Regions from separate parts of the Acidovorax sp. T1 genome, predicted to be linked through region 2. Evidence: riboswitches for the same ligand, from Rfam matches in the RefSeq annotation. Region 2 holds a riboswitch; the other holds the start of a gene.

Region 1 (7,407 bases), 580 kb from region 2:
TGGAGCGCGCCCTGGCCATGGGCGCCGACCATGGCATCCACAGCACGGCGCAGGATGTGGCAAAGGCCGTGATGGCCTACACCGGTGGCCGCGGCGTGGATGTGGTGATCGAAAACGTGGGTGAGGCGGTTTGGCCCATGGCCATGAAGTCCCTGGTGCGCGGCGGGCGCCTTGTTACCTGCGGCGCCACCACGGGCGACCAGCCGCCCGCCGACCTGCGCCGAATCTTCATTCGCCAGTTGCAGATCCTGGGTTCGACCCACGGCGATCTCTCGGAGTTTCGCGCGCTGCTGTCGTTCATTGAGCAAAGTGGCATCGTACCCGTGATCGACAGTGAATACCCGCTCGACCGCATCCACGACGCCTTGGACCGGCTGGAGTCGGGTCAACAGTTTGGAAAAATTGCGCTGAACCTGGCGGCATAGGCACCATCGGTGCTGCGCAGCCGCTTGACGTCCCACGGCGCTGCCTGCCCTTCGCAATCCTGCCGCTGCAAAAAACAGGGGGCCTGGCTCAGGAACCTTGTTGATCGACTCGGCTTTCACCACCATATCCTGGAAGTCATTGTCGGCGCCGTCTTCAAAGGCAAAAATCCAGTTGGTCGATGCGCCAACCGGGAACGCCAGAAAACCGGTCGCTCGGCCCAGGTTCATGCTGTCAATGGAATAGGCGATTTTTCCAGTGCCTGTGGCGAAATAGAAGCCGAAACTGCTGGGGTTGATCAGTGCGTTGGTGAAGAGGCCGCAATTGACCTGTGTGCCGCATGTGCTCTGGAAGGTGGGGCCCGCTGAAATGATCATCTGGCCGTCGCCGATCCCGATGCCGATGCCGATGCCGACGGCACTTTGCTGGAGGGTGTTGGGGAACCCACCGCACCGCCGAAAAACAGGTCAACGGTGTCAATGTTGTTGGCATCGGTACCAAATCACATACCGAATTTCTGGCGGCTGGCACCACGGGTCTGTTCGATGATCACCCTAGGGATGGTGATGGCCGAACCGGTTGCAGAGCCCCAGGTGCTGGAACGTCCGCAGGGGCGCATCGAACCCCCATGCCCATGCGGCACCGCCCCCTCAAAACCGAGCCCTGCGGGCGCCCCAAAGCCCCGCACGCGGGGCCTTCGGTTCTCAAGCCAGGCCTCTGGCGTTATCGGCACGCGCTTTCCGTGCTTTATTTCGGGGTCAGCGCATCACAGATTAGGCGCCAGCAGCCTTGCCAGCACCGCCTCGTCCATGCCGCGGCGCTGGGCCATGTCGTGCAGCTGGTCTTCGCCGATCTTGCCCACGTTGAAGTACACGGCGTCTGGGTGGGCAATGTAGAAGCCGCTCACGCTGGCGGCGGGGGTCATGGCCAGACTCTCGGTCAAAGCCATGCCGATGTCTTCGCAGTGCAACACGCGAAAGAGATCGGTCTTGGCGCTGTGGTCGGGGCAGGCGGGGTAGCCGGGCGCGGGGCGAATGCCACGGTATTTCTCGGCAACCATGTCGTCGTGGCTCAGCGCCTCATCGCTGGCATAGCCCCACAGGTCGGTGCGCACGCGGTGGTGCAGGCATTCGGCAAAGGCCTCGGCCAGGCGGTCGGCCAGGCTCTTGAACATGATGGCCGAGTAGTCGTCGAGCGCGTCGATGAAGGCGCGCTCCTTCTTTTCTATGCCCAAGCCCGCCGTCACGGCGAACATGCCCGCGTAGTCGGCAATGCCGCTGCTCTTGGGCGCCACAAAGTCGGCGAGGCACCGGCTGGGGCGGGTTACGCCGTCGATCACATGCTTTTCAGTCTGCTGGCGCATGCCGTACCAGGTCATGGCGACTTCGGTGCGGGTGTCGTCGGTGTAGAACTCGATGTCGTCATCGTTCACGCTGTTGGCGGGCAACAGGGCCATCACGCCACTGGCGGTGAGCCAGCGGCCTTCGATGATTTTCTTGAGCATGGCCTGGCCGTCGGCAAACACGCGACTGGCTTCCACGCCTACCACCTCGTCCGTGAGGATGGCGGGGTACGGACCGGCCAGGTCCCAGGTCTGGAAGAACGGGCCCCAGTCGATGTACTTAGCCAGCTCGGCCAGGTCGAAGTTCTTGAACACGCGGCGCCCCAGGGCGCGCGGCACGGCCGGCTGGTAAGCAGACCAGTCCACGGGCGTCTTGTTGGCGCGGATCTTGGCCAGCGGCCACAGCGGCGTGGCCTTTTTGTTGGCGTGCTGGATGCGCACCTTGTCGTAGTCGGCGTTGATCTCTGCCACGTAACTGTCCACGCCGTCGCCCAGCAGGCTTTGCGCCACGCTCACGCTGCGCGAGGCATCGGGCACATAGACCACGGGGCCTTCATAGTGCGGTGCAATCTTGACGGCGGTGTGCACGCGCGAGCAGGTGGCGCCGCCGATCAGCAGCGGAATTTTTTTGATGCGGAAATGCTCATCCTTTTGCATCTCGCCGGCCACATACTGCATCTCTTCAAGGCTGGGGGTGATGAGGCCCGACAGGCCCACGATGTCAGCGCCTTCGACCTTGGCGCGCGCCAGAATCTCGTGGCAAGGCACCATCACGCCCATGTTCACCACCTCGAAGTTGTTGCACTGCAAGACCACGGTGACGATGTTCTTGCCGATGTCGTGCACATCGCCCTTGACGGTGGCGATGACGATCTTGCCCTTGCTGCGCACATCGCGGCCCGCAGCTTCATCCTGGCGTTTTTCTTCTTCAATGTAGGGAATCAGGTGGGCCACGGCCTGCTTCATCACGCGGGCGCTTTTCACCACCTGGGGCAAGAACATCTTGCCGGCGCCAAACAGGTCGCCCACCACGTTCATGCCGTCCATGAGCGGGCCTTCGATCACATGCAGCGGGCGGCCGCCCTGGGCCAGAATGGCGCGGTAGGCCTCTTCGGTGTCTTCGGTGATGAAGTCGGTGATGCCGTGCACCAGTGCGTGCGACAGGCGCTCGCCCACGGTCTTGGGGTGCTCAGGGGTGCCGCGCCATTCGAGCTTCTTGCTCTCGTCCTTGGCGCCGCTCTTGGCGGTTTCGGCGATTTCGACCAGGCGCTCTCCGGCGTCGCTGCGGCGGTTGAGCACCACGTCTTCCACGCGCTCGCGCAGCACGGGTTCGAGGTCGTCATAGACGCCCACCATGCCCGCGTTGACGATGCCCATGTCCATGCCGGCCTTGATGGCGTGGTATAGAAACACGGTGTGGATGGCCTCGCGCACCGGATCGTTGCCACGGAAGCTGAAACTGACGTTGCTCACACCGCCTGACACCTTGGCACCCGGCAGGTGCTGCTTGATCCAGCGCGTGGCGTTGATGAAATCGACCGCGTAGTTGTTGTGCTCTTCGATGCCGGTGGCCACGGCAAAAATGTTGGGATCGAAGATGATGTCTTCGGGTGGAAAGCCCACCTCGTCAACCAGGATGCGGTAGGCGCGTTCGCAGATCTCGATCTTGCGCGCGTAGGTGTCGGCCTGGCCTTTTTCGTCAAATGCCATCACCACGGCGGCCGCGCCATAGCGCTTGACCAGCTTGGCCTGGTGCTTGAAGGCGCCCACGCCCTCTTTCATGGAAATCGAGTTGACGATGCCCTTGCCCTGGATGCAGCGCAGCCCGGCCTCGATCACATCCCACTTGGAGCTGTCCACCATGATGGGCACGCGCGCGATGTCGGGCTCGGACGCGATCAGCTGCAGAAAGCGCACCATGGCGGCCTTGCTGTCGAGCATGGCCTCGTCCATGTTGATGTCGATGACCTGCGCGCCGTTTTCCACCTGCTGGCGCGCCACGGCCAGGGCCTCTTCGTACTGGCCATTCAGGATCATGCGCGCGAACGCCTTGGAGCCGGTGACATTGGTGCGTTCGCCAATGTTGACGAACAGCGCACCCTCGCCAATGGACACCGGCTCCAGGCCGGACAGCTTCATGGGGGGCAGCGAAATAGCGGACATAGGGCTCACCTGCAAAAAAACGGCGTGACAACAGGTGAGCGTCGTTGTCAGCAGGGCGCGGCAGTGTGCCTTTGCCGGCGCCTGGCCCAAGCCTGACGCAGCAGGGTGCCGCGTTGCAACGCTCCTTGGACCGGAGCCTGCAATTCTACGGTGACCGGCGCAGCCGACAGGAGACGGCGCGCTCGGGAAATCCGCCCTCCCGCAGGGAGCTCGGTTGGCCGTTTGTGGCGAAGGCCACGGGGCCACCTCCGGCGGCCCGCCAACGCACCGGGCTAGCCCTCAAACGGGCGCAATACCGGGATGGGGAATCCCTTCAATCGGGCACTCTTCCGTGCCGACCATGGGCCTGGTGATGGCCTCCACCGCCGCGCGCGTTCCCTGGGGATCGGCAATCCAGCGCTGGTAGAAGTCATAGGGACACGCGGCCTCGCCCCGGTCACCATCGCCCGAATTGATCATGCCCGTGTAGCCCCGGTGCAGCAGCTTGAACAGGTGGTTCTCGCTCTGGCCGTTCTTGCGGAAGTCGCGGATCAGGCTGGTGGACAGCGCCGCGTACTGCACGCCCATCTCCTCCTCGCCACACTCACCCAGCGTGCGCCCGTCAAAGCCGATGAGCGCGCTGTGGCCAAAGTAGGTGTAGACGCCGTCAAATCCCGCCGCATTGGCCACGGCCACATAGGTGTTGTTGGCAAAGGCCATGGCCTTGCTGATGAGGATCTGCTGCTCCTTGGCCGGGTACATGTAGCCCTGGCAGCGCACGATCAACTCGGCTCCGCGCATGGCACAGTCGCGCCAGATCTCGGGGTAATTGCCATCGTCGCAGATGATGAGGCTGATCTTCAGGCCCTTGGGGCCTTCGCTCACATAGGTGCGATCGCCCGGGTACCAGCCCTCGATGGGCGTCCACGGCATGATCTTGCGGTACTTCTGCACGATCTCCCCCTGGTCATTCATCAGGATCAGCGTGTTGTAGGGCACTTTGCGGGGGTGCTCCTCATGGCGCTCGCCGGTCAGCGAGAACACGCCCCACACCTTGGCCTGGCGGCAGGCCGCGGCGAAGATCTCGGTTTCCTCGCCCGGAATGGTGGCGGCGGTGTCCATCATCTCCTGGCGGTCGTACATGATGCCGTGGGTGCTGTACTCAGGAAAGATGACGAGGTCCATGCCCGGCAGCCCGCTTTTCATGCCCACGATCATGTCGGCGATCTTGCGCGCATTGGCCAGCACCTCTGCCTTGGTGTGCAGGCGGGGCATCTTGTAATTGACCACCGCGACGCCGACGGTGTCCTTGCTGCTCGAAATATCGCCGTGAATCATGGCGTGTTCTCCTGGTTCGTTGGTATGGCCCGGCGCAGCCTCAGTGGCTGATCATCCAGGGCCGTTTGGAAGGGAAGGCTTTGGCACCGCTGGGCGCCGTGACCGTGCCGCCGCGCTTGGCACCGCCTGCGCTGCAGCACCCGCAGCCCGAAGGGTGGCGCAGCCGGCCGTAGCTGCCGGCCTCCGTGTCGCGCGACGAGCGCGGCACGTGCCGGGCGCGCTCGTTGGTGTCGAATGCGCGGCGCTGCTCGGGACTCACGCAGGCCAGGTGCGGCGCGTGGGCGAACACCCGCGCCGCCGCCGCCCCGCAGTCCGGGCACGCGCAGGGTTCATTGCGCAGGGCGATGCTGCGCAATGCATCGAAGTTGCCGCAATCCGGGCAGGCGTAGTCGTAGGTGGGCATGGCAGGGCAGCACGTGGGTTGAAGGGAGGGCGGTAGCGCGGTGGTTATTTGTCTTGCGAGATCGGCATGTCCACGCTGCCGTCGAGCACCTTCACGGGGCCGGCGGCGCTGGGGTTGATGTCGAAGTCGAAAATCTCCGTCGGCAGCCACAGCGTGGCGCAGGCGTTGGGCACGTCCACCACGCCGCTGATGTGCCCTTGCACGGGGGCGGTGCCCAGCAGCGAATAGGCCTGCGCGCCGCTGTAGCCGAACTTCTTGAGGTATTCGATGGCGTTCAGGCAAGCCTGGCGATAGGCAATGGTCACATCCAGGTAATGCTGCTTGCCCTGCTCGTCCACCGAAATGCCCTCGAAGATCAGATAGTCCTTGTAATTAGGCGTGATCGGGCTGGGCTTGAAGATGGGGTTCTTGATGCCGTACTTGGCCATGCCGCCCTTGATGAGGCTGACCTTCATGTGCACCCATCCGGCCATCTCGATGGCGCCGCAGAAGGTGATCTCGCCGTCGCCCTGGCTGAAGTGAAGGTCGCCCACGGAAAGGCCACCGCCTTCCACATACACCGGGAAGTACACCTTGGAGCCGCGCGAAAGATCCTTGATGTCGCAGTTGCCGCCGTGCTCGCGCGGGGGCACGGTGCGCGCACCCTCGGCCGCCGCCTTGGCGCGGGCATCGCCCTGCAGCTTGCCCATGTGGGCCGTGGCCGGTGCGGGCGGATTGGCCAGGCCCGGCACGCGCGTGGGGTTGGTGGCGATGAGCTCGGCCTCGCGGGCGTTCCAGGTGTCCAGCATCTTCTGGTCGGGCAGGCAGCCGATCAGGCCCGGGTGGATCAGGCCCGCGAAGTTCACGCCGGGGATATGGCGGCTGCTGGTGAACATGCCATGAAAGTCCCAGATGGACTTTTGCGCGAGCGGAAAATGCTCATCGAGAAAGCCGCCACCGTTCTGCTTGCTGAAGAAGCCGTTGAAGCCCCACAGGCTGTCGTCACGGGCGCCGATGTCAAGCAGGTCCACCACCAGCAGGTCACCGGGCTCGGCGCCTTTCACGCCCACGGGGCCCGACAGGAAGTGCACGGTGGACAGGTCCACGTCGCGCACGTCGTCAGCGCAGTCGTCGTTCTTAATGGCACCGCCAGTCCAGTCGTAGGTCTCGAGCTTGAACTCTGCGCCCGGCTCCACCCACACAGCCATGGGGATGTCGGGGTGCCAGCGGTTGTGCACCAACGGGTTGTCGTAGGGCGATTGCTTGAGGTCAACCTTGATGAGGGTTTCGGCCATGGTGTGCTCCTAGAAGGGTGGTGAGAAAAAGGTGGAATGGAAAGCAAGCAAAGGAAACGGCGCGTTCCTCCTGGGGTCCGTGGCTGTCGCCCGCCCTTTTCCGGCGCCACCAAACGATGGCGGCCCAGCCGCACGGCCCGTATCCGCTACCGCGCAGGGCGCACAGCAACGCGGAAGAACGGTGAAGGCGCCCAGCGCCACAGTACGGTGTTGCATGCCTTCAGACAGAGAGGTACGCCTTGATGCGATCCTGGTCGGTATCGGCCCGCGCGGTTTCATGCACCAGGCGGCCACCCTCGATGACGAACAGCCGGTCGGCCACGTCCATGGCGAACGAAAGCACCTGCTCGCTCACCACGATGGTGATCTTGCGCAGCTTGCGGATCTCGTTGAGTGCCTTGGCGATGTCCTTGATGATCGAGGGCTGGATGCCTTCGGTGGGCTCATCGAGCAGCAGCACCTTCGGGTCGGTGACGAGCGCACGG
Region 2 (7,407 bases):
TCGAGGCCGGCAAGCTGCGCGTGCTCAACACCTGGGGCGCCGAGCGTCTGGCCAAGTTCCCTGAAGCGCCCACGCTCAAGGAACTGGGCCTGGACATCGTGCAGAACTCGCCGTTCGGTATCGGCGCACCCAAGGGCACGCAGCCCGCGGTGGTGAAGCGCCTTCACGATGCTTTCAAGCAGGCCATGGAGCAAGAGAGCTACAAGACAGCGCTGGCACGCTACGACATGTTGCCCATGTACATGGGCACCGCGGCCTACCAGAAGTTTGCGCAGGACACCTTCACGCGCGAAAAGGCGCTGATCGAGAAGCTGGGGCTGGCGAAGGGGCAGTAATGCTCTGTTTTCGGTAGCGGTTATTGCTTATCGGTGCAGCGATACGGCGCTAAAGGGCATCAAGGCTGCAGCCGCCACATCAGTCCAGGCCCAGTTCGCGGGCGTCAGCCAGGTGGGCGTCCCACGCCCCGTTGAGGCGCGGGTCGGGGTCACGGGTCAGGTAGCGGCTGCCTCGTGCCGCCCGTACAAGCAATGCCCCGCCCGCAGCGGCCTGCAGCGCCGCCGTGCCGCGACGCTCTGAACGCAGGGATACGGCGATCAGGGCCAGCCCAAGGCCGGCCACCATGAGATTCTCACTGGGCTGGCGCTCCCTTGTCCGGTCGATGGCCTGCCAGTGTCGGAGTGTGTTGATCAAGTCCATACCCAACTCTAGCGCAGCTTGGGTGTGCCGGGGCGCCGCTGGCCTTGCCGGATGACATCAAAGTGTCGCCAGCACCGCGCGCGCGACCTCCGCAAAGCCCGCGCCGCGCTCGCCCTGTGTCACATAACGCGGCAGGTGCGTGAGCTGGGGCACGAAACGCGCAATGTTGGCCACGCCCACGCTGTGGGGGAAGTGCTCAAACATGAGCTGGTCGTTGGTCGAGTCGCCCACATACACCCAGCGGTCGATCTCGGCATCGAGGTCGCGCCCGAACAGTTCGCGCACGATCCAGCGTGCGCCCTCAAGTTTGTTGTGCGCCCCAAACCAGCCGTTGATGTGAATGCTGCTCACCGTGGCGTTCATGCCCGCACTGCGCAGGATGCGCACGGCGTGGTCGATGGCGTCTTGCGGCAGATGGGTGAATTCGCTGTGGTCGATGGCGATGTCGGTCTCGCGGCCCGGCGAATCGGTGGCGCGGCGGGCACCGGGCACCTCGCGCTCAATCTGGGCCAGAACCTGCTGCATGCGGGTGTAATTGGCGGCACGCGTGGCGGGGTCCTGTTGGTATATTTTTGATAGCTGCTGGCGCTTATTGGATAAGGGCTTGATGCCGATTTGACCATTATTTTCATCTGCGGGCAGCAGTGCCACCGCGCCGTTCTCTGCCACGATGGCATCCACGGGCCAGGCAGCGGCAAACGGCTCACTCCAGCCCACCGGCCGGCCGGTGATGGGAATCACCTGCAGGCCGCTGGCCTTCAGCGCCGCCAGTGCCTGCAGCGCATCGGGGGTGATGGCGCCGTCGGTGGTCAGGGTGTCGTCGATGTCGGTGAGCACGCCCAGCAGCTGGCCCGGCGCCGGTGCCGGCCACTCGCTCAGGGGGCGCAGGAATGCCGGCACGGGCGCCGTCATCAGTGGTTGCTGTCCAGCGCCAGGCCCGCATGCTCGCGCAGCGGATGAAAGTGGATTTTCGGAAACCGCTCCTGCGCCAGCCGCACGTCATAGGGGCTGGTGCACAGGTAGGCCAGCGCATTGGCCGCGTCGTGCGACAGGCGCATGGGGTAGGCGTCGGTAAAGGCGCGCAGGTCGGCCGGGCTGTCGGCGCTGATCCAGCGCGCGCCCGTGTACTGGCAGCCTTCCAGGCGCACATCGGCGTCGTATTCTGCCTTCAGGCGGTGCTGCACCACTTCAAACTGCAGCTGGCCCACGGCGCCCAGCAGCATGGGGCCGCCCACGTCGGGCCGGAAGACCTGGATGGCGCCTTCCTCGCCCAGCTGGGCCAGGCCCTGCTGCAGCTGCTTGGTGCGCAGCGGGTTCTTCAGGATCACCGTCATGAACAGCTCGGGCGCGAAGAAGGGCAGGCCGGTGAACTGCAGGTTGGCGCCGTCGGTGATGGTGTCGCCCAGCTGCACGCCGCCGTGCGTGGTGAAACCGATGATGTCGCCCGCGTAGGCTTCTTCCACCGCCTCGCGGCGCTGGCTCATGAACGTGACCACGCTGGTGGGGCGCAGCTCCTTGCCAGTGCGCTGCACCTTGAGCTTCATGCCCGGTGTGTATTTGCCCGAGGCCACGCGCACAAAGGCGATGCGGTCGCGGTGGTTGGCGTCCATGTTGGCCTGCACCTTGAACACCACGCCGGCAAAGCCTTCGTCCTCGGGCTGGATGGTCTTGACCACGGGCTGCTTGTTCACCTGCAGCGTGCTCACGCGCGGGCCCGGCGGGGGCGACATGTCCACCACGGCATCGAGCACTTCCATCACACCGAAGTTGTTCACGCCCGAGCCGAAGAACACGGGCGTGAGTTTGCCAGCCAGAAAGTCGGCGTGGTTCCAGGCCGCCGAGGCGCCCACGGCCAGCTCCATGCTCTCCAGCGCATCGTCAAACGGCTGGCCAAAACGCGCGCGCAGCCGGTCGGCCTCGGCCAGCGGCACCACTTCAAAGTCTTTCGGGCCGCGATCGCTGCCGGGGGTGAACACCGTCATGGTCTGCGTGCGCAGATTGATGATGCCGCCAAAGCTTTTGCCCTGGCCCACGGGCCAGGTGATGGGGCAGCAGGGCATGCCCAGCTCGCGCTCGACCTCGTCGAGGATGTCCAGCGGGTCGCGCACCTCGCGGTCCATCTTGTTGACGAAGGTGATGATGGGCGTGTCGCGCTGGCGGCAGACCTCGATCAGGCGGCGGGTCTGCGCTTCCACGCCGTTGGCCGCGTCGATCACCATCAGGGCCGAATCGACGGCGGTGAGCACGCGGTAGGTGTCTTCCGAAAAGTCTTTGTGGCCGGGCGTGTCGAGCAGGTTGATGACGTGCTCGCGGTACAGCATCTGCATGACCGAGCTGGCCACCGAAATGCCGCGCTGCTTTTCGATTTCCATCCAGTCCGAGGTGGCGTGGCGGCTGGCCTTGCGGCCCTTGACGGCGCCGGCGATCTGGATCGCGCCCGAGAACAGCAGCAGCTTTTCCGTCAGCGTCGTTTTACCGGCGTCGGGGTGGGAAATGATGGCAAAGGTGCGGCGGCGCCGGGTTTCTGAGGCGTAGGACACGGGGGTTCCAGAAGGGTGGGCAGGGCGCAGGGGCCTTGCAGGGGCAAACGTTGGGCCAGCCTTCGCACAGCGTGGGGCAGGGCGGCCAAACCCACGATTTTACCGGGCATAGGCCAGACGCAGCCTGGGGCCAGCGCAAGTGCTTTTATAATCGCCGGCATCCGAGGAGCGTTGCAGCGCCCCCAGCTACTGGCGGGGCGTGAGGCTCGGAGTCATCCAGCAACGACGCTCATCCACTTATCGTGCGGTGAGCCTTTCGATTCTCCCCGCGTCAAGTGGCTTTTCAAACATGCTTTGGAGCACACCATGAACGCACGCGTCAACGCCCCCGTAAACACCGACTGCATCATTGCCGACATCGGCCTGGCCGAATGGGGCCGCAAAGAGATCCGCATCGCCGAGACCGAAATGCCCGGCCTGATGGCCATCCGCGAGGAATTCGCCGCCAAGCAGGCCCTCAAGGGTGCGCGCATCACGGGCTCGCTGCACATGACGATCCAGACCGCCGTGCTGATCGAGACGCTGCAGGCCCTGGGCGCCCAAGTGCGCTGGGCATCGTGCAACATCTTCTCCACACAAGACCACGCTGCCGCCGCCATTGCCGCAGCCGGCACGCCCGTGTTCGCGATCAAGGGCGAAACCCTGGCCGAGTACTGGGACTACACCCACCGCATCTTTGACTTTGGCCCCGCCGGCAGCGAAGGCGAAGGCCCCAACCTGATTCTGGACGACGGCGGCGACGCCACGCTGCTGATGCACTTGGGCAAGCGCGCCGAAAAGGACGCCTCGCTGATCGCCAACCCCACCAGCGAAGAAGAAACCTGCCTGTTCGCCTCCATCAAAGCCAAGTTGGCCGTGGACCCGACCTGGTACAGCCGCAAGAGCGCACAGATCATCGGCGTGACCGAAGAAACGACCACCGGCGTGCACCGCTTGAAGGAAATGTCGGCCAAGGGCAGCCTGATGTTCCGCGCCATCAACGTGAACGACTCGGTAACCAAGAGCAAGTTTGACAACCTGTACGGCTGCCGCGAGTCGCTGGTGGATGGCATCAAGCGCGCCACCGATGTGATGATCGCCGGCAAGGTGGCCGTGGTGGCGGGCTACGGCGACGTGGGCAAGGGCAGCGCCCAGGCCCTGCGCGCCCTGAGCGCCCAGGTGTGGGTGACCGAGATCGACCCGATCAACGCCCTGCAGGCCGCGATGGAAGGCTACAAGGTCGTGACCATGGAATATGCCGCTGACAAGGCCGATATTTTTGTGACCACCACGGGTAACCGTGACGTGATCACCTTCGAGCACATGCAGGCCATGAAGGACCAGGCCATCGTCTGCAACATTGGCCACTTCGACAACGAAATCCAGGTGGCCAAGCTCGAAGCGCACTGCCAGTGGGAAGAGATCAAGCCCCAGGTGGACCATGTGATTTTTGCCGACGGCAAGCGCATCATCCTGCTGGCCAAGGGCCGCCTGGTGAACCTGGGTTGCGGCACGGGCCACCCCAGCTTCGTGATGTCGTCGAGCTTTGCCAACCAGACCATCGCCCAGATCGAGCTGTTCACGCACAGCGATTTCTACGAAAACGGCAAGGTCTATGTGCTGCCCAAGCACCTTGACGAAAAGGTGGCGCGCCTGCACCTCAAGAAGGTGGGCGCCATGCTGACCGAGCTGAGCGACGAGCAGGCCGCCTACATCGGCGTGCCAAAGCAAGGCCCTTACAAGCCTGACACCTACCGGTATTGAACCGTGCTTGCTGCTGCCATGCTCCTGTTTTTGGAGCTGGTAGCGCAAGCGGTACAAGGGCTAGAGCTTGTTTTTATTGAAATGAATCGTCTGCTGACGAGAGAGTGACGCATGCGCGCAGATGTTTTTTTGGTGGATGGAGGCCATGCGGCCACGCGCTCGCAGGCGCAGCGGCTGATTGCCTCGGGCGTGGAGTGGCGTCTGTCGCCGCTGGCGCCGTGGCAGAAGGTCGTCAAGAACGGTGATGAGATTCCGTCCGTGGCAGAGGTGCGGCTGCTCGACGATGCCGAGGCCAAGTACATCTCGCGCGGTGGGCTCAAGCTCGAAGGGGCGCTGCGGGCCACCGGCCTGTCGGTGGCGGGGCTGCGCTGCCTGGATGTGGGGCAGAGCACGGGCGGGTTCACCGATTGCCTGCTGCAGCACGGCGCCGTGCAGGTGATCGGCGTGGACGTGGGCCACGGCCAGTTGCACGAACGGCTGCGCAGCGACGTGCGCGTGGTCTGCGTGGAGGGCGTGAATGCACGGTCGCTGACGGCGCAGGCCTTGCAGCAAGCGTGTGAACTGGCCCTGTCCGAAGTCATCGAGGTGGAAGAGGACAACGAGACCCAGCCCGAGGCGCCCTACAGCTGGATGCGCAATGGCGGGCAGGTGGACGAGGCATACGACGACAGCAACGACGCCAAGGACCAGGACATCGAGACCTTCAAGTCTGAGCGCGCCGCCCGTGCCAAGGCGCGCGAACAGGGCACGCTGCCGGTGGAGCGCCGCCGCCGCGCCGAATGTGCTGATGTCGATATCACGCCGGTTTTTGACGTGGTGACGGGCGACCTGTCGTTCATCTCGCTCACGCTGGTGCTGCCCGCGCTGGTGCCGTTGCTGGCGCCGGGCGGCAGCCTGCTCATGCTGGTCAAGCCGCAGTTCGAGTTGCAGCCCGGCCAGGTGGGCAAGGGCGGCATCGTGCGCGATGCGGCGCTTTATGCAGTGGTCGAGCAGCGCATCCGCGACTGCTGCGCCGAGCTGGGCCTGCAGGTGCAAGCCTGGCTGGACAGCCCCATCAGCGGCGGCGACGGCAACCACGAGTTTTTTGTTTTTGCGAGGAGGGGCGCATGACCGCGGCCAACGCACCAGCCACCGGTTTGCCGGTGAGTTTTGAATTCTTTCCGCCCAAGACGCCCGAGGGCGCGGGCAAGCTGCGCGCCGTGCGCCAGCAGCTGTATGCGCAGCGGCCCGAGTTCTGCTCGGTCACCTACGGTGCGGGCGGTTCCACGCAAGAGGGCACCTTCGGCACCGTGCAGGAGATCCTGGCCGAGGGCGTGAGCGCGGCCTCGCACTTCTCGTGCGTGGGCGCCACGCGCGAGTCGGTGCGTGAGCAGCTGGCCACGCTCAAGGCCATGGGCGTCAAGCGCCTGGTGGCCCTGCGCGGCGATTTGCCCAGCGGCTATGGCATGGGGGGCGAGTTCCACTACGCCAGTGACCTGGTGGCCTTCATCCGGGCCGAGACGGGGCGCGATTTCCACATCGAGGTGGCCGCCTATCCCGAGGTGCATCCCCAGGCCAAGTCGGCCGATGCCGACCTGCAGGCCTTTGCCGCCAAGGTGCGGGCCGGGGCCGATTCGGCCATCACGCAGTATTTCTTCAATGCCGATGCGTATGAGCGCTTTGTGGACGATGTGCGCCGCCTGGGGCTGGATGTGCCCGTGGTGCCCGGCATCATGCCCATCATGGGCTCATCGCAACTGATGCGGTTTTCCGACGCCTGCGGCGCCGAGATTCCGCGCTGGATCCGGCTGCGCCTGCAGGGCTTTGGCGACGATACGGCGTCGATCCGGGCCTTTGGCCTGGATGTGGTGACTTCGCTGTGCGAGCAACTGCGCCAGCGCGGCGTGCCGGGCCTGCACTTCTACACCATGAATCAGAGTGCAACCACGCTGGAGTTGTGCCGGCGCCTCGGTTTGTAATGGGGCGCCTGGTGGCTTGGGCGTCGGGGGGCGGGTTGCGTTGTCGCTGGAGAAGGTGGATGCAATTGTTACCTCGCGGTGGGTGTGTTTGTTTTTTTTCTGGAAGAGGTGATGGATGCAACTGTCTGACCGGATACGGCGCTGGCGCGACCTGTTGGGCCCGGGGGTTGTTGCATGTGTTCTGGCGGCCTGTGCACCGATGCCGGTGCCAGAGAAGGTGGCTCGCGAAGCGGCCCCCTTGGTGGCCACTGAGGCCCCCCCCGAGGCGTCGGCCGAGCCTCGCAATGCTTGCGAGCTGGCCCAGCAGCGTGGCGCGCCCCGCTCGCGGTTTTGTGCGCCCTTGGCGGATAAGCCGGGCGAGCGGCTCCCCAAGGCCGCGTTGCCCGAGCCGGTTCGCAGCGATGCCGCCCGGCGCGGTGCCGCCGGCGCGGTGCCTCCAGAATCCCCGGTGGAATCCGTGCGCGAGAGCG

Evidence for each region. Region 2 has a riboswitch for S-adenosylhomocysteine ahead of ahcY (adenosylhomocysteinase). Riboswitches for the same ligand answer to the same signal wherever they lie in the genome.
Region 1: it holds a riboswitch for S-adenosylhomocysteine, as region 2 does, so the genes downstream of both, metH (methionine synthase) here and ahcY (adenosylhomocysteinase) in region 2, are expected to answer to the same signal.

Annotation. Positions count from the first base shown of each region.
Region 1 is NZ_CP021648.1:140,234-147,640, reverse strand. Features, by position in the region: gene CCX87_RS00640 (zinc-binding dehydrogenase) at 1-425, shown strand, start outside; gene metH (methionine synthase) at 1,190-3,904, opposite strand; S-adenosyl-L-homocysteine riboswitch at 3,958-4,061, opposite strand; gene CCX87_RS00630 (aliphatic amidase) at 4,208-5,245, opposite strand; gene CCX87_RS00625 (FmdB family zinc ribbon protein) at 5,286-5,648, opposite strand; gene fmdA (formamidase) at 5,693-6,922, opposite strand; gene urtE (urea ABC transporter ATP-binding subunit UrtE) at 7,143-7,407, opposite strand, start outside.
Region 2 is NZ_CP021648.1:720,274-727,680, forward strand. Features, by position in the region: gene CCX87_RS03420 (Bug family tripartite tricarboxylate transporter substrate binding protein) at 1-335, shown strand, start outside; gene CCX87_RS03425 (hypothetical protein) at 415-696, opposite strand; gene CCX87_RS03430 (HAD-IIB family hydrolase) at 754-1,608, opposite strand; gene CCX87_RS03435 (peptide chain release factor 3) at 1,608-3,236, opposite strand; S-adenosyl-L-homocysteine riboswitch at 3,396-3,474, shown strand; gene ahcY (adenosylhomocysteinase) at 3,543-4,979, shown strand; gene CCX87_RS03445 (TlyA family RNA methyltransferase) at 5,091-6,089, shown strand; gene metF (methylenetetrahydrofolate reductase [NAD(P)H]) at 6,086-6,937, shown strand; gene CCX87_RS03455 (septal ring lytic transglycosylase RlpA family protein) at 7,053-7,407, shown strand, end outside.